DNA from 4 places in the Microbacterium tumbae genome. Region 2 is predicted to be linked to each of the others. Evidence: predicted binding sites of a transcription regulator. Region 2 holds the regulator's gene; each other region holds the start of a gene.
The links. The regulator HrcA, encoded in region 2, represses chaperone genes, less so after heat shock. The targets are predictions, from matches to a motif close to TTNGCACTCGNNNNNNNCGAGTGCNAA.
Positions count from the first base shown of each region.

Region 1: the regulator HrcA is predicted to act here: its motif matches at 1,953-1,979, upstream of groL (chaperonin GroEL).
Region 3: the regulator HrcA is predicted to act here: its motif matches at 1,922-1,948, upstream of groES (co-chaperone GroES).
Region 4: the regulator HrcA is predicted to act here: its motif matches at 3,144-3,170, upstream of ACYVGQ_RS05950 (Hsp20/alpha crystallin family protein).

Region 1 covers NZ_BAAGWV010000004.1:401,535-406,439, forward strand. The annotation lists gene groL (chaperonin GroEL) at 297-1,916, opposite strand; gene ACYVGQ_RS16870 (LytR C-terminal domain-containing protein) at 2,070-2,627, opposite strand; gene ACYVGQ_RS16875 (DUF3263 domain-containing protein) at 2,701-2,958, opposite strand; gene msrB (peptide-methionine (R)-S-oxide reductase MsrB) at 3,077-3,487, shown strand; gene ACYVGQ_RS16885 (nitroreductase family protein) at 3,484-4,023, shown strand; gene ACYVGQ_RS16890 (DMT family transporter) at 4,220-4,905, opposite strand, start outside.
Region 2 covers NZ_BAAGWV010000002.1:280,145-285,049, forward strand. The annotation lists gene ACYVGQ_RS08575 (DUF1990 family protein) at 1-151, shown strand, start outside; gene hemW (radical SAM family heme chaperone HemW) at 151-1,368, shown strand; gene hrcA (heat-inducible transcriptional repressor HrcA) at 1,460-2,488, shown strand; gene dnaJ (molecular chaperone DnaJ) at 2,491-3,600, shown strand; gene ACYVGQ_RS08595 (16S rRNA (uracil(1498)-N(3))-methyltransferase) at 3,604-4,332, shown strand; gene ACYVGQ_RS08600 (HNH endonuclease signature motif containing protein) at 4,383-4,905, opposite strand, start outside.
Region 3 covers NZ_BAAGWV010000003.1:213,315-218,219, reverse strand. The annotation lists gene ACYVGQ_RS12895 (ABC transporter substrate-binding protein) at 1-239, opposite strand, end outside; gene rarD (EamA family transporter RarD) at 343-1,293, opposite strand; gene groES (co-chaperone GroES) at 1,539-1,835, opposite strand; gene ACYVGQ_RS12880 (class I SAM-dependent methyltransferase) at 1,994-3,307, shown strand; gene ACYVGQ_RS12875 (hypothetical protein) at 3,342-4,409, opposite strand; gene ACYVGQ_RS12870 (hypothetical protein) at 4,414-4,905, opposite strand, start outside.
Region 4 covers NZ_BAAGWV010000001.1:1,281,714-1,286,618, forward strand. The annotation lists gene ACYVGQ_RS05930 (very short patch repair endonuclease) at 1-177, shown strand, start outside; gene ACYVGQ_RS05935 (DNA cytosine methyltransferase) at 219-1,496, shown strand; gene ACYVGQ_RS05940 (NaeI family type II restriction endonuclease) at 1,502-2,437, shown strand; gene ACYVGQ_RS05945 (substrate-binding domain-containing protein) at 2,822-3,082, shown strand; gene ACYVGQ_RS05950 (Hsp20/alpha crystallin family protein) at 3,252-3,689, shown strand; gene ACYVGQ_RS05955 (MFS transporter) at 3,795-4,905, opposite strand, start outside.

The DNA.
Region 1 (4,905 bases), on a different contig from region 2:
TCCCGCCCCGCTCACTGGGCGAGGATGCCACAGGGGCCGCCCACCCCGCTCGTCGAGCAAGGACACCACAGGGGCCACCCACCCGCTCATCGAGCAAGGACACCACAGGCCACCCACCCGCTCATCGAGCGAGGACACCGCAGGTGATCGAGTCGAAACGCAGAAGGACCCCGAGCCGTCAGGCTCGGGGTCCTTCTGTCAGGACATGAGGTCTCGACTCGCTCCGCTTCGCGGGGCTCGCTCGACCCTGACCCGCCCTGGCTCAACGCCGCTGCGCGGCATCAAGCCCGGTCGTGTCAGAAGTCCATGCCGCCCGTCGGGTCGGCGGCGGGCGCCGGAGCCTTCTCGGGCTTGTCGGCCACAACGGCCTCCGTGGTGAGGAACAGGCCGGCGATCGACGCGGCGTTCTGCAGCGCGGAGCGGGTGACCTTGGCCGGGTCGATGATGCCGGCGGTGAACAGGTCGACGTACTCGCCGGAGGCGGCGTTCAGGCCGTGGCCCGCCGGGAGCTCGGAGACCTTGTTCGCGACGACACCGGGCTCGAGGCCGGCATTCAGGGCGATCTGCTTCAGCGGAGCCTCGATGGCGACGCGGACGATGTTCGCGCCGGTCGCCTCGTCACCGACCAGCTCGAGGGCGTCGAGCGCCTTCTTGCCAGACTGGATCAGCGCGACGCCACCACCGGGGACGATGCCCTCCTCGACGGCCGCCTTCGCGTTGCGGACGGCGTCCTCGATGCGGTGCTTGCGCTCCTTGAGCTCGACCTCGGTGGCCGCGCCGGCCTTGATGACGGCGACGCCGCCGGCGAGCTTGGCGAGGCGCTCCTGGAGCTTCTCGCGGTCGTAGTCGCTATCGGTGTTCTCGATCTCGCGACGGATCTGCGTCACGCGACCCTCGATCTGCGCGGTGTCGCCCGCACCCTCGACGATCGTGGTCTCGTCCTTGGTGACGATGACCTTGCGCGCACGGCCGAGCAGGTCGAGGGTGGCGTTCTCGAGCTTGAGACCGACCTCCTCGGTGATGACCTGTCCGCCCGTGAGGATCGCGATGTCCTGCAGCTGCGCCTTGCGACGGTCGCCGAAGCCGGGCGCCTTGACGGCGACGGACTTGAAGATGCCGCGGATCTTGTTCAGCACCAGGGTCGCGAGAGCCTCGCCCTCGACGTCCTCGGCGATGATGACGAGCTCCTTGCCGTCCTGGATCACCTTGTCGACGACGGGCAGAAGGTCCTTGATGTTGGAGATCTTCTGGTTCGCGATGAGGATGTAGGGCTCCTCGAACACGGCCTCCTGGCGGTCGGGGTCCGTGACGAAGTAGGGGTTGATGTAGCCCTTGTCGAAGCGCATGCCCTCGGTGAGCTCGAGCTCGGTGCCGAAGGTCTGCGACTCCTCGACGGTGACGACGCCCTCCTTGCCGACCTTGTCGATGGCCTCGGCGATCAGCTCGCCGATCTCGGAGTCGGCGGCGGAGATGGAGGCGGTCGCCGCGATCTCCTCCTTGGACTCGATCTCCTTCGCGCTGGAGAGCAGCTCGGCCGTGATGGCGGAGACGGCCTTCTCGATGCCGCGCTTGAGCGAGATCGGGTCGGCGCCGGCCGCGACGTTGCGCAGGCCTTCGCGGACCAGAGCCTGTGCCAGCACGGTCGCGGTGGTGGTTCCGTCGCCCGCGACGTCGTCGGTCTTCTTCGCGACCTCCTTGACGAGCTCCGCGCCGATCTTCTCGTACGGGTCGTCCAGCTCGATCTCCTTGGCGATCGACACACCGTCGTTCGTGATGGTGGGGGCGCCCCACTTCTTCTCGAGCACGACGTTGCGACCACGCGGGCCGAGGGTCACCTTGACAGCGTCGGCGAGGATGTTCAGGCCGCGCTCGAGGCCGCGGCGGGCCTCCTCATCGAAAGCGATGATCTTTGCCATGAGTTTTGTCGTCCCTCCTGGACGTATACGTTCGGTTTAGCACTCAGAGCAATCGAGTGCTAACGCCCATTCTGGCACTCGACCCCATCGAGTGCAAGCCGCGTACGCTCAGGGAGGAACGGCGGATCGGCGCGAGCGGATCGCGCGAGACGGCTACTCCGCCGGAGCGACGGTCGAGCGGTCGACGCCGATCACGACCGTCAGCTGGGCGCCCTCGGTGTTGTTCAGGTCGGCGTAGAAGTCGCTCTGCTCGACGAGCGCGCCTCCGATGAGGTTCGCCAGGCCCAGCGCCGCCTCCTCGTCCGCCTCCGCCACGTAGTAGACGGTGGTCTCGGGGAAGTCGTCCGCCGAGCCGTCGACGGCGAACACGATGTCCGCATTCCATCCCGCGTTGACCAGCGTGTCCCGCATGGCGTCGTCCAGGGCCTCATCCGGCGACGCGTTCAGGATCATCACCGAGTAGGCCGTGTCCACCACGCCGGTGTCCTCCGGCAGCGGAGCCGCGCTCTGCTGCGACTCGGGGAACAGGGAGATGCGGTCCATCACGACGAGGGTTCCGAAGATGCCGACGACGAGCAGGACGAGCGCGGCGACAGCCGCCCAGAGCAGCACCATCCAGCCGTTGCTGCCGGGATTCTCGGCGCGGTGCGCGCCGACTCGACCGGACGTGCGGGGGACATCGTCGAAACGATCACGAGCGGGCTTGGACACCCCTCGATGCTAGGGCATGCGCTCTGGGATCCTCGCGGACGACGCTCAGGATGCGACGGACGCGAGCCCGCTCTCAGCCGACGAAGCCCTGCATCCGAGCGGTCCGCCGCGCTCCCCGCGCATCGCGGATGCGGCGCAGCCGGCGCACCAGCAGGGGGTCGTGCTCGAGCGCCTGCTCGGTGTCGATGAGCCGCCAGAGCAGCTGGTAGTACCGTGCCGGGCTCATCCCGAGCCGATCGCGGATCGCCTCCTCCTTGGAGCCGCTGTGCCGAGGCCAGGAGACCTCCAGCGCGAGGATCGCGCGGTCGCGGTCCGTCAGATCTCCGAGCATGTCCGAAGCATACGTCCGCACGCCCGGATCAGGCCCGCGCCACTCCCGGCTCGCTCATAGCCAGGACGCGCCACGGGATGCGAGAACGCGAGAGAATGGGAGGGACTCAGGAGGTCCCATGTCCTACAGCGTGAACAAGTCCGACGCCGAGTGGCGCACCGAGCTCGGCGATGAGCAGTACGCCGTGCTCCGTCAGTCCGCCACCGAGCGCGCCTGGACCGGCGAGCTGCTCGACGAGAAGCGCGCCGGCCTGTACACCTGCGGCGCCTGCGGCGTCGAGCTCTTCAAGAGCGGCACGAAGTTCGACTCCGGCTGCGGCTGGCCGAGCTTCTACGAGTCGATCCGCCCGGAGGCGGTCGAACTCATCGAGGACCGCTCCCTCGGGATGGTGCGCACCGAGGTGCGCTGCGCGAACTGCGGCTCGCATCTCGGCCACGTCTTCCCCGACGGCTTCGGCACCCCGACCGGAGACCGCTACTGCATGAACTCGCTCGCGCTGAACTTCACACCCGAGGCCCCGCAGGCGTGAGCGCGCTCGACGCCGTCCGCGCCAGGCAGTCCTGGTCGAAGGTCACGGAGGACGCCCCGACCAGGGAGGACCTGCTCCCCCTTGTCGCCGCTGCCGGACGCGTCGCGGATCACTCGTCCCTGCGCCCCTGGCGTCTGATCGAGCTGCGCGGCGACGACCGTGAGGTCCTTGGCAGGGCGATCGCGAAGGCGAACGGCGACAAGGACCCGTCGTCGAAGCCCCTGCGCGCTCCGCTGCTGATCGCCGTGGTGGCCAGCTACCGCAAGAGCGACAAGGTCCCGCGCTGGGAGCAGGAGGCCGTCGCTTCCGGTGTCGCGCACACCCTGAGCCTGCTCCTCGACGAGGCGGGCTGGGGCGTCATCTGGCGCACCGGCGGATATACGCGCGCGAAGGCCGTCGCCAAGGCGCACGGGCTGAAGAAGAACGAGGAGCTGCTGGGCTGGCTCTACGTCGGCGGCAAGCCCGCGAAGAGCCCGGGGCGGCGCAAGCCCGTGGATGCTGCGCAGCTGCTCACCCGGATGCCCCCGCGAGAGTAGTCGTCCCCGCCGCCGGCCGCAGGTGGCCCGAACGGCCGACTCCTCGCGCCCGAGGCGACGAAACGGGCCCCCTCCCCGCGCCGGGTCGCAAGCCGGACGTGGGCGGGTGGCCCGATTGGCCGCGTCACGACCAGCAAGGCGACGACACGAGACACCAGCCGACGAGCACGGGCCGGACGGAGCGCAGCGGCGATGGTCAACGCCGACGCCGCACCAGCGCGACGAGCACGGATGCCATGGCGACCGAGACCATGGCGACGAGCTGCCACGTCGCCGGGCCCGCCTCCGTCGGCCAGATCGTGTCGATGACGACCGCCGTCACGAGCTGTCCGAGCACGGATCCCAGTCCGAGCAGCAGCACCCCCGTGTGCGCGACGAGGAACGCGCCGAGGAAGATGTAGGTCACGCCGAGGAGACCGCCGAGGTACAGCCAGGGCTCGGCGGGCAGCGACTCCGGCATCCCTCGGACGAGGATGCTCGCCGTCGCGGCGAGCGCGAGCACGATCGTCCCGACGATGAAGCTCGTCATCGTCGCGATCATCGGAGAGCCGACCCGCTGCGCGAGCCTGCCGTTCGCGGCCTGCTGCCAGGCGATGCCCACGCCGGCGGCGAAGGGCAGCAGAAGCATCCACAGCGGCGTGCCGGCGAGCACGTCGCCTCCCAGCGAGATGCCCGCGGCGACGAGGGCGAGGGCTCCGCCTGCGACCCGGCCCATGGTCACGGCGACGACCCCTGCCGGTCCGAATCCGATGCGGTCCAGCACGAGGCCGTGCACGGTCTGGCCGGCGACGACCCCGACGGTGAACAGCGAGACGCCGAGCACCGCGGCCGTGAACCCCTGCGTGGAGACGGTGAGGGCGCCGCAGGCGCCGCCGAGCAGCA
Region 2 (4,905 bases):
CAACGACGAGGTGTGGTTCACCGTCCGGGCCTTCGACGCGCCGACGGGGCTGCTCTACCGCACGATGCCCGCGCTGGTGAAGCGTCGTCGTCGCGAGCTCTTCGCGCGCTATCTCCGCGCGATCTCGCCGCTGTACGCGACGCCCGTCTGATGGCCGGTCCTCTTCCCGTCGGCGATCCGGCGCCGATCGACGGCCGCCTGCCCGCGGACCTGGAGCCGGATGCGTCCACTCCGTTCTCCGCCTACCTGCACATCCCGTTCTGCCGCGTGAGATGCGGATACTGCGATTTCAACACGTACACCTCCGGCGAGCTGCGCGGTGCGCGGCAGGAGGACTACGCCGAAACGCTCGCGGCCGAGATCGCGCTCGCCCAAGCCGTGCTGTCGGATGCCGGCGCGCTGCGCCCGATGGACACGGTGTTCTTCGGCGGCGGAACGCCGACGCTGCTCCCGGCCGGCGACCTCGCGAGGATGATGGACGCCGCCGTCTCGGCCTTCGGGCTCCGTGACGGCGCAGAGGTCACGGTCGAGGCGAACCCGGACACCGTCACGCCGGAGGTCGCAAGAACGCTGGCCGTCGCCGGGGTGACCCGGCTGTCGATCGGGATGCAGTCGGCGGTGCCGCACGTGCTCGCCGCCCTGGACCGCACGCATCGTCCGGAGAACGTGCGCACGGCGGTCGACGCCGCCAGGGATGCCGGGCTCGCGGTGAGCGTCGATCTGATCTACGGGGCGCCGGGGGAGACGCTCTCCGACTGGGAGACGTCGCTGGACGCCGCGCTGGCCTTGGAGTCCGACCACATCTCGGCGTACGCGCTGATCATCGAGGACGGCACGAAGCTCGCCAGGCAGATCCGGCGCGGCGAGGTGCCGACGCCGGACGACGATGTGCAGGCGGACATGTACGAGCTCGCCGACGCGAAGCTCGCCGCGGGCGGCTTCGACTGGTACGAGGTGAGCAACTGGGCGCGCGGCATCGCACAGCGCTCGCGTCACAACCTGGCCTACTGGCGGGGGAGCGACTGGTGGGGCTTCGGGCCCGGCGCGCACAGTCACGTGGCAGGGCTGCGCTGGTGGAATGTGAAGCATCCCGCGGCGTACGCGCAGCGCCTGGCGGCGGGGGAGTCGCCCGCCGCGGGCACCGAACGGCCGGACGCCGAGTCGCGGATGCTGGAGCGTGTGCTGCTGCTGAGCCGGATCCGCGAGGGCATCGCCGTGGCCGAGCTCCCGGTGGGCAACAGGACGCGGGTGGCAGGACTCATCGCCGACGGGCTCGTGGATGCCGCGGCCGCCGTGCGGGGCCGGGTCCAGCTCACGCTGAAGGGGCGGCTGCTCGCCGACGCGGTGGTCAGAGAGCTCACCGACTGAACGGCCGGCCGCGTCCGTTCGGAGCGGGAACGCGCGCGGCGGGTAGAATTGGCACTCGGAAGCACGGAGTGCCAGGCGGGAGGGAGCGGACATGGTCACGGAACGCGGACTCCAGGTGCTGCGCGCCATCGTGCAGGACTACGTCGAGACCCACGAGCCGGTCGGCAGCAAGTCGATCGTCGATCGTCATTCCTTCGGCGTGTCCGCAGCCACGATCCGCAACGACATGGCCCTGCTCGAGGACGAGGAGCTCATCACCGCGCCGCACACGTCGTCGGGGCGGGTGCCGACGGACAAGGGCTATCGGGTGTTCGTCGACCACCTCGCCCAGATCCGCCCCCTCTCCGGTGCGCAGCGCAGCGCGATCGAGACGTTCCTCGCCGATCCGGCCGATCTCGACGATCTCATGGCGCGAACGGTCCGCGTGCTCACACAGCTGACCGGTCAGGTCGCTCTGGCCCAGTACCCCTCCTTCGCCCGGGCGCGGCTGACGCACCTGGAGCTCGTCGCGCTCGCACCGAACCGCATGCTCGTCGTGCTCGTGACCGACGCGGGCGGCGTGTCGCAGCGCATCGCGATGCTCCCCGCCGACCTGGACGAGGCGGAGGTCGCCGTGCTCCGCGCCAGGCTCCTGACCCTCGTCACGGGTCGCGCGGTCGGCGACGCCCGTGAGCGCGTGGCCCAGCTCGCGAATCCCTCCCCGCCCGTCAAGACCGAGGTCGCGCTCTCCGTCCTGGCCGGCGTGATCGCCGAGGAGCTGGACGAGTTCCGGCAGGAGAGACTGGTCATGGCGGGCGCCGCGACGCTCGCCCGCCGGGAGCAGGACTTCCGCGGCAGCATCCATCCGCTCCTCGAGGCGATCGAGGAGCAGGTCACGCTGCTGCGGCTGATGAACGAGATGGTGACGGACGAGCACGGGCTCGCCGCCAGCATCGGCACGGAGAACGCGTCGTTCGGCCTCGGCGAGGCGTCGATCGTCGCGAGCAACTACGCCACCCCCAGCGGGATGGCGCGGGTCGGCGTGATGGGCCCGACCCGGATGGACTATCCGAGCAACCTGGCAGCGGCGCGGGCGGTCGCCCGCTATCTGTCGCGGCTGCTCGACGAAGACGAGAGGTGAAAGTGGCGGACCACTACGAGGTCCTCGGGGTGGCGCGTGATGCGTCGCAGGACGAGATCAAGAAGGCATATCGCAAGCTGGCGCGTCAGCTGCACCCGGACGTCAATCCCGGGGACGACGCCTCGGAGCGGTTCAAGCTCGTGACGCACGCCTATGACGTGCTCAGCGATGAGGACTCGCGCCGTCGCTACGACATGGGCGGGGACGAGAACGGCGGGTTCGGCGGTGGGTTCGGCGGGTTCGGCGACATCTTCGAGACCTTCTTCGGAGCCGCGGGCGGCGGACGCAGCGCACGACCGCGTTCGCGCCGCGAGCGCGGTCAGGATGCGCTCGTGCGCGTCTCCCTCGATCTCGGCGACGTCGTGTTCGGCGCGCACCGCGACCTCGAGGTCGACACGGCGGTGCTGTGCGAGACCTGCAAGGGGTCCTGTTGCCAGGAGGGCACCTCGCCGGTCACCTGCGACATCTGCGGCGGCAGCGGGCATGTGCAGCGTCAGGTGCGCAGCCTGCTCGGCAACGTGGTCACCTCGCAGCCCTGCGGCACGTGCGAGGGCTACGGCACCACGATCCCCTACCCCTGTGCGACCTGCGCGGGTCAGGGGCGCGTGCGCTCCCGCCGCACGGTCTCGCTGGACATCCCGGCCGGCGTGGAGACGGGGCTCCGGCTGCAGCTCCCCGGCTCCGGCGAGGTCGGCAGGGCCGGAGGCCCCAACGGCGACCTGTACGTCGAGGTCACCGTCAACGCGCATCCGACGTACAGCCGCGAAGGCGACGATCTGCTCGCGACCCTCGAGGTGGCGATGACGGATGCCGTGCTCGGCACCGAGACCACGATCGAGGGGGTCGACGGGCCCGTGGAGCTGGAGATCCGTCCCGGCGTGCAGTCGGGCGATGTGCTGACGATCAAGGGGCGCGGCGTCACTCCGCTGCGCGGCTCTCAGCGCGGCGACCTGCGCGTCGGCGTGCAGGTCGTGACGCCGACCAGGCTGGACTCGGCCCAGCGCAGGATCATCGAGGACTTCGCCAAGAAGGCTAAGGCTCCTGCCCCTCAGCTCGCGCAGTTCCAGCAGGGGCTGTTCCACAAGCTGCGCGACCGCTTCCGCGGGCACTGAGACATGGTGCTGCACTTCGTCGTCGAGTCCGCCTCCGATGCCGGGCCGGGCGATGTCGTGACGCTGAGCGGCGCGGAGGCGAAGCATGCCGCGGTCGTCCGGCGCGTCCGCGCCGGGGAGGCCGTGACGATCGGCGACGGCGCAGGGGTCTGGCTGGACGGCTCTGTGATCGAAGCCTCGCCTTCGCGCGTCGACGTCGAGGTGTCGGTACGCACGGAGGTGCCGCGGCCCTCGCCGAGGCTCGTCCTGATCCAGGCGCTCGCGAAGGGCGACAGGGACGAGCTCGCCGTGCAGGCGTCCTGCGAGCTCGGCGTCGACGAGATCGTGCCATGGCAGGCCGCCCGCAGCGTGTCGCGCTGGGAGGGGCCGAAGGCGGCGAAGGGGCGGGATCGCTGGAGGACGATCGTGCGCGAGGCGGCGAAGCAGGCGCATCGGGCGTGGATCCCCGAGGTCGCCTCCGTCGCGACGACGGGCGAGGTCGTACAGCGTGCCGGCGCGCAGCGCGTGCTGGTGCTGGATCCGGTCGCCGAGACCCGGTTGTCGTCCGTCGTGCCGGACGGCCGCGATCTCGTGCTCGTCGTCGGCCCCGAGGGCGGGATCGCCCCGGAGGAGCTCGAGCGGCTCACGGCTGCGGGGGCGGAGCGGGTCAGGCTCGGCGACACCGTGCTGCGCACTTCGACGGCCGGCCCCGCGGCGATCGCGGTGCTGTCGACCGTGCTCGGGCGCTGGTAGCGGTTCGCTCAGATGGACCCGGTGCTGCGCCCCTTCGCAGGCGGGGCCGCTCAGACGAGCATCACCCGGGTCGGCGGCATGTCGGCGTAGACGCGCCCCAAGGGGCTGGTCCATTCGATGATGCCGCCCGCGAGCTGCCGGGCGCTCCAGCGATCGTCGTCGCGGAGATCCGGATGCTTGAGCGGATGATGCCCGGTGCAGAACATCGCCAGATTCTCGAGGTCGGTGGTTCCGCCCTTCGCATGATCCCGGTTGTGATCGCCCTGACTGCGGTGCAGCGGCGCCCGGCATCCAGGGAAACGGCAATGCTGATCCCTCGCCCGCAGGAACCGCTTCATATTGGCGGTAGGGGTATAGCTGTCCGTAGCGGTGACCATGCCTCGATGATCGAGGAAGAGACGGTCGAGGCTGGGAGCGAGTCCCGCGAGCGTTCGTACCCAATCCGGTTCCACCGGTCCGATGCCGTCCAGCTCGGCGGGGCGCTCATCGATGCCCGCGAGGGTCCTCGCCCCGATCGTCACCTGCACCCTCGCGCGGAGCGACTCCAGGCCGCTGCGGGAACTCGTCGTCGGG
Region 3 (4,905 bases), on a different contig from region 2:
GCGACGGCGAGCTGCACGCCGGCCTCCATGGGAGCGCCGAGGAACGCCAGCGATCCGGTCGAGGGCAGGAGCGAGCCGAGCTGGAGCGTCAGGTCGACGTCGGCGGGACGGTCGTTCGACGGCTCCTCCGACGACTCCGGTGCGGAGGTGGTGCTGCACCCAGCGATGACGAGCGCCGTGGCTCCCAGCAGCGCGATTCCTGCCAGCAGCTTGGGGCGCGAACCCTGCAGAACGTTCATATTGCTCCTTTGAAACAGCGGACGTGGGGACACCGCGTCCGGGTGTTCTAACCCTATGGGCGGGCCGCGCAGCCGCGGGTATCGGTGCGCTAACGATCTTGTTTCACGCCGATGACGCCGCTCGCACCGGCTCCGCGACGTTCGTCCTGCGGCGGCGCCTCGCGGCCAGGAGCAGGTCTGCGACGAACACGGACACCGCGATCCAGACCAGGATGAACCCGATCCAGCGCTCGGCCGGCATCGGCTCGTGCAGCACGAGCACGCCGGTGAGGAACTGCATGATCGGGGTGACGAACTGGATCATCCCGATGACGGTGAGGTTGATCCGGCGCGTTCCCGCGGCGAACAGCAGCAGCGGCACTGCGGTGGCGATCCCGACGAAGCACAGGAGCACAGCGTGCCACGTCCCCTCGGCTGCGAACGTGATGCCGGTGCTCGTGCCGACGACGATGAGCTGCACCACCGCGATGGGGACGAGCCAGAGCGACTCCAGCGCGAGCCCGCTGACGGCGTCCACCGCGGGGCCGATCTGCTTCTTGATGAGCCCGTAGAAGCCGAAGGAGAGCGCGAGGGTGAGCGCGATCCAGGGGAACTCGCCGTATACGGCGATGATCACGACGACGGCGATCGCCGCGATGCCGATCGCCGCCCACTGCAGCGTCCTGATGCGCTCGTGGAGGACGAAGACGCCGAGCAGCACCGTCATGATGGGGTTGATGAAGTATCCGAGCGAGGTCTCGACGACGCGGTCCCCGAGCGTGCCGATGAGGAACGCCTGCCAGTTCACGTAGATGAGGAGCCCGGCGAGCGCGGTGAGGCCGAGCAGTCGCGGCTGTCGCGCGATCGCCCAGAGCGCGCGCCATCCGCGGACGACGGCGAGCAGGATCACGCAGAACGCGAGGGAGAACAGCACCCGCCACGCCACGACCTCCCAGGCGCCGGTGGGGGCGAGCAGCAGGAAGTAGAGCGGGAGGACACCCCAGATCAGATAGGCGCCGACGGCGTAGAGGAGACCGGCGCTCCTCTCGTCGCGCTGTCTCGGATCGGGGCTCACCGGACAACTCTATTCCCGGTTCCGCACCCCGCTCTGCCGAGCGTCGGTCCGTGCCGTCGGAGGCACCCGTCGGCCGGGGCGACGGATGTCGGTCGAGAGTACGGATGTCGGTCGATCCGGCCGTTCCCGGCCGACATCCGTGCTCTCGACCGACGAGTGTCAGCGGATTCCGCGGAGAGCGGGGTCCGCCGGAATGCACGAGGGCCCGGATGCCGAAGCATCCGGGCCCTGCCGTGGCGCTGGACTCAGCGGACGACGACCGCGAGGACGTCGCGCGCCGAGAGCACGAGGAACTCATCGGCGCCGAACTTCACCTCGGTGCCGCCGTACTTGCTGTACAGGACGCGGTCGCCGACGGCGACGTCGAGCGGGACGCGGTTGCCGTTGTCATCGATGCGGCCGGGGCCGACGGCCACGACCTCGCCCTCCTGGGGCTTCTCCTTGGCGGTGTCAGGGATGACCAGGCCACTCGCGGTGGTCTGCTCGGCCTCGACCTGCTTGATGACGATGCGGTCCTCGAGCGGCTTGATGGAAACCGACACGGTCTACCTCTTCTTTCTTGACGCTGACACGAAAGACTCGTTCGCACTCTCAACCCGAGAGTGCTAATCCCAGTGTAGGCGCACCGCTGGCACTCACGCAATGCGAGTGCCAGTCGTAAGCGCTCGGCGGAAACACTCCCTAGGCTGAAACGGTGCAGATGACCGAGCTCGCCGAACTGCTCACCCCCGAGGGGCTGCGCCTCCTCGACGAGACGGGGCGCATCGACTCCACCGCGGATGTCGCACGCGCCGTGTCCCGGTTGCGCGCGGCTGGGCATTCCCCTGAACTCGTCTCGGCCGTCGTCGGCCAGGCGCGCCTGCGCACGAGGGCGGCGGCGAAGTTCGGCGGGTTCGCCGAGCGGATGCTGTTCACGCAGGCCGGACTCGAACAGGCGACCAGGCTCGGCGTGGCGGCTCGTCACGCCGGGCGGATGCGGGCGGCAGGCATCGCCCACGTCGCGGATCTCGGCTGCGGTATCGGCGGCGACGCGCTCGCCTTCGCCGGGGCCGGGCTTCGCGTCACCGCCGTGGATGCGGACGAGGTCACCGCCGCGATCGCGGCCTACAACCTGGCTCCCTTCGGCGCGGACGCGACGGTGCTGCACCGCACGGCCGAGGATGCCGCGGACACGATCCTCGATGCCGCAGGGCCGACCCCGGCATCCCTCGCCGGCGCAGCCCCCGCCGACGCACCCCCCGGAGATGTGCATCAGGCTCGGAGGGAATCTGCGGAAGCATCCGAAGATGCCGCACATCTCCGACAAAGCGACACGGCGGTCTGGCTCGATCCGGCCCGCCGCACCGCGGGTCACGGCGAGACCCGGCGTGTGACGGCATCCGACTACTCCCCCTCCCTGGACTGGGCGTTCGATCTCGCGAGCCGTATGCCGACCGGGATCAAGCTGGGGCCGGGGCACGACCGCGATGCGCTCCCCGCCGATGCGGAGGCGCAGTGGGTGAGCGTCGACGGGAGCGTCGTCGAGCTCGTGCTGTGGTCGGGGGCGCTGGCCCGCGAAGGGGTGCGCCGGGCCGCGCTGGTGATCCGCGGCGAGCGCCCGCACGAGCTGACGGCGGGAGCGGATGCTCCGGACGCCGGCGTGCGCCCGCTCGGCGCCTTCGTGCACGAGCCGGACGGGGCGGTGATCCGCGCCCGGCTGATCGGGGACGTCGCCAGGAGCCTGGACGCCGGGATGCTGGACGAGCACATCGCCTATCTCAGCGGCGATGAGGCCGTGACGAGTCCCTTCGTGCAGTCGTTCCGCGTACGCGAGACCCTTCCGCTGAACCCGAAGGCGATCAGCGCCGCGTTGCGCGCGAACGGGATCGGCGCGGTCGAGATCAAGAAGCGCGGCGTCGACATCGACCCCGCCGCGTTCCGCAGGAAGCTGAAGCTCGCGGGCAGCGAGACGGCGACGCTGATCCTCACCCGGATCGGCGAGCGGCGGCTCGCGCTTCTCACGGACCGGGTCTGAGCGCGGACCGGGCTCAGAATCCGTCGGGGGTCGCTCATTCGTCGCCCGGGTCGCCGACCTCGACCGTGTCCGAGACGAAGGGCTCCCTGATGATCGTGAGGAACGGGGAGCCGTCCGGCAGGAACGTCACCCTGTAGGTGATCTGCATCTCTTCCGCGTCGGGTGCGGCGGACGTCACCGATCCGACGCTCAAGCCGTCCCGCTCCGCGTCCTCGGTCGACATGCAGTCCGGCATCCCGACAACGACCAGACAGGTCTCCCCCGCGCGGGTCGTCGCAAGCCAGATCGAGTGGTCCTCGTCATAGCCCACGAGGTCGAGCTCCTCGGGGAAGAGCTCGGCGGCGATCGCCTCCGCCGCCATCGTCTCGGCCTCGGCGTCGGCACTGGCCGAGGAAGGGGCCGACAGCTGATAGTTGTAGAACCGCGCAGCGAGATCGCCGTCCGCGGTGAGGAAGCCGGTCGCGGCGGTGACCCACGCGCGCCCTGCGCCCCAATCCTCGCGCTGAGAGACCGTCAACGAGCGCGTCTGGGCGACATAGGTCTCGTCGCAGGTCTCCGCGGACCCGCTCGGTCCGGCGATGATCAGGCAGGTCTGCTCTCCGCCGTCCTCGGTCGCCGTCCAGGCCACGAAGCCCTCCGGATCGAGCCCGTCGACGGGGATGGTGTCCTGGAGACCCGCCACCCGCAGCGAGCCGGGGTCGTAGTCGCCCGCCGCGGCGATCGACTCCTCCCATGCCCGCTGCTGCGCGCTCAGCTCGATCGAGGGTCCGCTCGAGACCGCCTGGGCGATCCCCCATCCGGCGCCTCCGCCGATCGCGACAGCGATCGCGCCCACGATCACGGGGAGCCGCCAGTGACGGAGTGCCCTTCTCGCACCGCCCAGCCGGGCGGGCCCCGGTGCCGGGTCCGCACTGTTCGGGGCTTCTTCCCCGACAGGAGGCGCGGCCCCGAGCCGATCGCCCTCGACCCGCGGGACGTGCGCGGACCCGCCGACGGCACGCGACTGCAGCTCGCGCAGGCGCGCCGCCTCGGCATCCGTCAGCGTCCCGTCCGGTCCGTAGGCCTTCGCGCGGAGTTCGCGCAGCTCCCGCTCGTCCTGCATCCGTTCAGTCCCCCTCCGGCCTGCCCGTCTTGTCGTCGAGCGAGGCCGTGCGGTCCCGCTCGATCGTCAGCATCGGTCCGCGCGTCTCGCTCTGGGTGACGAGATAGGTGGTGACGGTTCCGTCGCCCGCGTCGACCGGCAGCGCGACCGCATCGGCATCGAGGTCGCCGCAGGCATCCTGGATCCGGTCGGGCAGCGCGACGATCACGCACAGCTCCGCCCCCGACCAGTCCATCCATACCGGGGTCTCTCCGTCGTAGCCGAGGATCTGCAGCGACTCCCCCTGATAGCCCCCCGCCACCAGGCGGTCGGCGACGACGAGCTCGTCCTCGGTGTACTGCGAGCGCCAGTCGTTCGTCGCGTACGACATCCAGGACTGCACGACGATGACCGGCTGGTCGTCGAGCCCGTGGACGACGCCGGCGGAGATCTGGTCCGTGGTCTCCTCGTCCTCTCGCGGCACGTCGATGTAGGCGTACACGCCGTTCAGCTCGAA
Region 4 (4,905 bases), on a different contig from region 2:
CGCGCCAACTCTGACTACTGGAAACCCAAGCTTCGGCGCAACGCTGCTCGCGACATCGAGCACACTCAAGCTCTGAAGGCGGCCGGGTGGACGGTCGTCCGGGTGTGGGAGCATGAGGATGCGCGTGAGGCTGCGATACGCATTGGATCAATCGTCAGGAACGCTCCTTCGCGGTGACGTGGAGACCCATTGTCCGTGGCGAGCCTTACGATGATGTGGTGCCAGAGAATCTCCGTCGCGAAGCCCAGTCCATGACTGTCGTAGAAGCCTGCGCGGGTGCGGGAGGGCAGTCCCTCGGTCTGCATAAGGCGGGTTTTTCTCACTCTCTCGCGATCGAGATTGATGAGACCGCTGCGGAAACACTGCGGTCAAATCTCGGTGTTGAGGTGGTAGTGGGTGACGTTGCCGATACAACAGTGTGGAATCCGCAGAGTTATGAGGGCATCGACCTCTTCGCGGGTGGGGTGCCGTGTCCGCCATTCTCCGCGGCGGGCAGGCAGCTGGGAACATCAGATGAACGCGATCTGTTCGCTTGGGCGATCGAGCAAGTCGCGGTGATCCGTCCCCGGGCACTGATGCTAGAAAATGTCCGCGGTCTATCGACACCGAGATTCGCTGCCTATCGTCAGCGGGTTCTAGACCGCCTGGATGCGCTCGGGTACATCGGTGAGTGGACGCTACTGCATGCCGCTGATTTCGGGGTTCCCCAGCTTCGCCCTCGATTTGTGCTTGTCGCGATGCCAGCTGAAGAAATGCGCTACTTCTCGTGGCCCGAGGCGACTGCGAGCTCGCGGACGACCGTGGGCGACGCTCTCTTTGAGCTGATGGCTGCCGACGGATGGCGATATGCCGATGCTTGGCGAAGGGCGGCGAGTGATATCGGACCGACGCTCGTTGGCGGAAGCAAAAAGCATGGTGGCGCTGACCTTGGTCCCACGAGGGCAAAGGCGGGGTGGGCGAAGCTCAACGTTGATGGGCGAGGCATTGCGGACGCGCCCCCGAACCGCAAGTCGCACTCGTTCCGCACGACGATGCCGCGACTGACCATCGAGATGGCAGCCAGAATTCAGGGCTGGAGCGCTGAAGACGGGTACGTTTTCTCGGGACGGAAGACAGCGCAGTACAGGCAGATCGGAAATGCGTTCCCTCCTCCTGTGGCCGAGGCGATTGCTCGAAGCATTGGTGCTGCGCTCAATCACGAAGGCATAGCACGCTCCGAACAGCCAGGGACGATGGATCTCCAGGACCCTGTCTATCGTGCGCTTGTCAGAAGCACGCGGCCGTTGAGCCTCGACGAGCTTGTTGATGCCTACAACGAGGGCACCATGGCTGCCGTCCAGCAGCGGCTTGCGGCGATTGGGCGGGACTTCGAGCTGCACAAGCTTGAGGTTGAGGGAACTGAACGATATTCGCTCGGGGAGTTCAAGGGATTCACTGGACAGGCGGATCATCGTAGGCACGATTTCTTCGAACGACACCGCAACCGCGTGAGCTAGCTCACATGATCGATGACCTTGCTCGTTCGGTGATGGACCCCGGCGGTGTTTGTCAGCCTGACGAACGCAAAGGAGGCCAGCCGCCTTCGCATCTGATCCTGGATCCGATCGACGATCAAGAGCTGATGACGGTGTATTCGTGGCTTCGTGCGATGCCCGTTGAGAACTTATTGCGCGTGGCGGTCGATGAAGCGGTGAAGTATGTGCTCGATGGAGCTCGCACTTGGCGTTTTGATCTCATGGATCCAGCAGTCGATTCAGACGAGCGTTCGTCTGTGGGCACTAAATTGCAATATCACATCATCAGTCAGTTGGGCCTCAAGAAGGAACCGCCACTGGACACGAACATCTCGGGCGTTGCCGTCGAGATCAAAGGAACTGTCCGAAATACATGGATGATCCCGCGTGAGGGGCAATGCGCCGTGACGTTGCTTGTGAGGATCGATGCGCGCAAGCATACGTTTGAAGTCAAGCTAATGCGCACGCATCGTGCTTGGTTAACGGGCGGTAAGGGGAATCGAGATCTGAAGCGGTCACCTCGCGCTGAGGCGATTCGTAGATATGCCCTGACAGTGGTCGCCGAGACTTCGCTACCGCCTGAACCCCTTCGCGACCTGTCGTCTTCAGAGCTGGAGCTTGTTTTCGGCAACGGAGGGCTCCGGCGCCGCTTGGTTGCTCTCTTTCGAGCGAAGCCCGCAGTGGTGATCCCGAGGGGATCCATCGCAATAGTAGGGGCGGGGCTTAAGGATCCCATGAAGCGAGCTCGCGAGGCAAAGAAGGAGCTTCGGGACGATCACGGGCTCATCGTGCTCGTTGGCACCTGGACAGACGAGCGCGAGATCGCGGCGCATTTCGGGTACGACTTGAAGGACGAAGCCTGGGTAGCGGTCCCTGTCGAGTTCTTTGCAGAGTCGGGGATCCTCATTCCTCCGCCCCGATGATCTTGCCGCGACATCCTGCGGGGACGGTGCACAAGTCGTTGCGCGCGGAGAGCCTATCGACTTGCTCACGCTCGGATGTGCTGGACCGGTTCTTCCCGGGTATCCCTTTTCGATGGGAAAGGTTGCTGCGAAGTCGGATTGCGGTCGTGTGAGCGCTAGGTGCAGTATCGCTATCGACGTCGGATGCTCCGATCGTGAGGGTGTTCCGGGCGTCAGGGGAACCGCGTTGGGCGACGACGCAGGTGCTGCCGCGCACAAGCGGCTCTGACGGGTGACGGGTCCGATCCGTCGGGCCCACGTCCAGTACCGGAAGGATGATCTCGATGTCCTTGAACCTGTTCGTCTCGTCGACGGGATGCGACCGCAAGCCCGTAAGGCGGGAGGGTGGCGGCGATCGGCGCGATGCGCGCCGTCTTCGACGCGGGGCTGCAGGTGCCGGAGGACGTCGCGGTGATCGGCATCGACGACGTCGAGGAGGGCAGATTCGCCCGTCCCTCGCTCAGCACGATCTCGCTGGACACCCCCTTCATCGCCCGCGAGGCGGTCCGGCGGATCATCGCGCGGATCGACGATCCGGACCTCCCCGCGACGGAGGTCGTCGCGCCGCACCGGCTCCTCGTCCGCGAGAGCACCCGACCCGCCTGACCGGATAGACCGCCTGACCGCATCGAGGTGTGGGAATGCCGGGATCCTCGCGGGAAAAGCATTAGCACTCTCGTAATGAGAGTGCTAATCTATCTGTAGTTGAGTCGATAGGGCTCAACTATCAAGACCCGGATCGGACGCGATTCCGATCCCCGCGAAAGGAGACGAGATGGCAACCTATGATCCGCTCCGTGAGATGGAGCGACTCGCGAACAGCTTCTTCGACGGAGGCCGACGCGGACCCCGGCAGATGCCGATGGACCTCTACCGCGAGGGCGACCACTACGTCCTCGCCGCAGATCTGCCCGGCATCGATCCCGGCTCGGTCGACATCGACGTGGACGGTCAGCTGCTGACGATCCGCGCCGAGAGGACGCTCTCCGCGGGCGAGGGCGTGAAGTGGATCACCCGCGAGCGCGCCGCCGGCAGCTTCCTGCGCCAGCTCAGCCTCGGCCAGGGCATCGACACCGAGCAGATCTCCGCGAGCTACCGCAACGGCGTGCTCAGCGTGATGATCCCGGTGAGCGAGCAGGCCAAGCCGCGCAAGATCGAGATCGCGACCGATCTCGATCAGGCCCCGGCGCTGGAGGTCGGCGAGACCGTCTGATCACCGTGTCGTGATCGGGGTGAGCGGGCCCCGGGGAATCCTCACGGACTCCCCGGGGCCCGCTCGTGTCCATCGACAGGAATCCCCGGTGCGCGCCGACCGCGCTCAGTCCGCCCGGCGCACGCGCAGCACCAGCGCCACCAGCGCCAGCAGGATCACCACGATGCCGTAGCCGACGCACACCGCTCCCAGCCCGGCGACGCCGACGAGCACGCCCGCCAGCACGGTCGGCACCCCGAAGGCGAGGTAGGCGAGCAGGTAGATCGCGGCGAACGCGTCCGCGCGCTCGGTCGCGGGGATCCTCGGCGCGAGCGACGCCACCACGCCGGAGAACACCGTGCCGAAGCCCATGCCCGTCACCGCCGTCGCCGTGAGATAGAACGGCAGCGATCCGATCGCGAGAGCGAGCAGCGATAGCGTCGTCCCCACGGCCAAGGCCGCCGTGCCGAAGACCACGCTCGTGCGCGGCGATCGCCGGCGCATCGCGAAGGCCGTGATCGCGCCGGTCCCGGCGAGAACCGCGACGGCGAATCCCTGCCAGAGGTGATCGGTCCCGCCGAGCTCGCCGCGCACGATGTTCGCGCCCAGGGACAGGAAGAGCCCGCCGGTCGCCCAGCCGGCGATCACCGCCGGCGCGGCACGCCAGAAATCGGAGCGGATCCCCACGGGGATCGACAGCCGGAAGCTCAGCGATCCCCACGCGCCCGCTCTGCGCGGGGCGGTCTCCGGCACGAGCAGGAACAGCAGGGCGAGCACGACATACGCCGCCGTCAACGGCGCGAACACGTCGAGCAGCGCATCCCGGGCGGCATCGAGCACGATGCCGGACACGAGCGCGCCCAGTGCGAGCCCGATCCCGGGGCTCAGTGCGTTCCACAGGGCGGCCGTGCTCTGGCGTCCGGTGGGCGCGAAGTCGAGCACGGTGGCCGACAGCGCCGAGATGAGCAGTCCGCTCGCGACGCCCTGCAGGATGCGGGCGAGGAACAGGGTGCCGACCGCATCCGCATGCCAGAAGAGCAGCATGCTCGCTGCGAGCAGCACGAATCCGGCGATCGCGACCGGACGCCTGCCGACGTGGTCCGAGAGGGAGCCGGCGGTGAGCAGGGTCAGCAGCAGCGCGATCGCGTAGACCGCGAACACCCCGCTGATCACGATCGCGTCGAAGCCGATGTCCTGCGCGAGCACGGGATAGAAGGGCGACGGCGCGCTCGCTCCC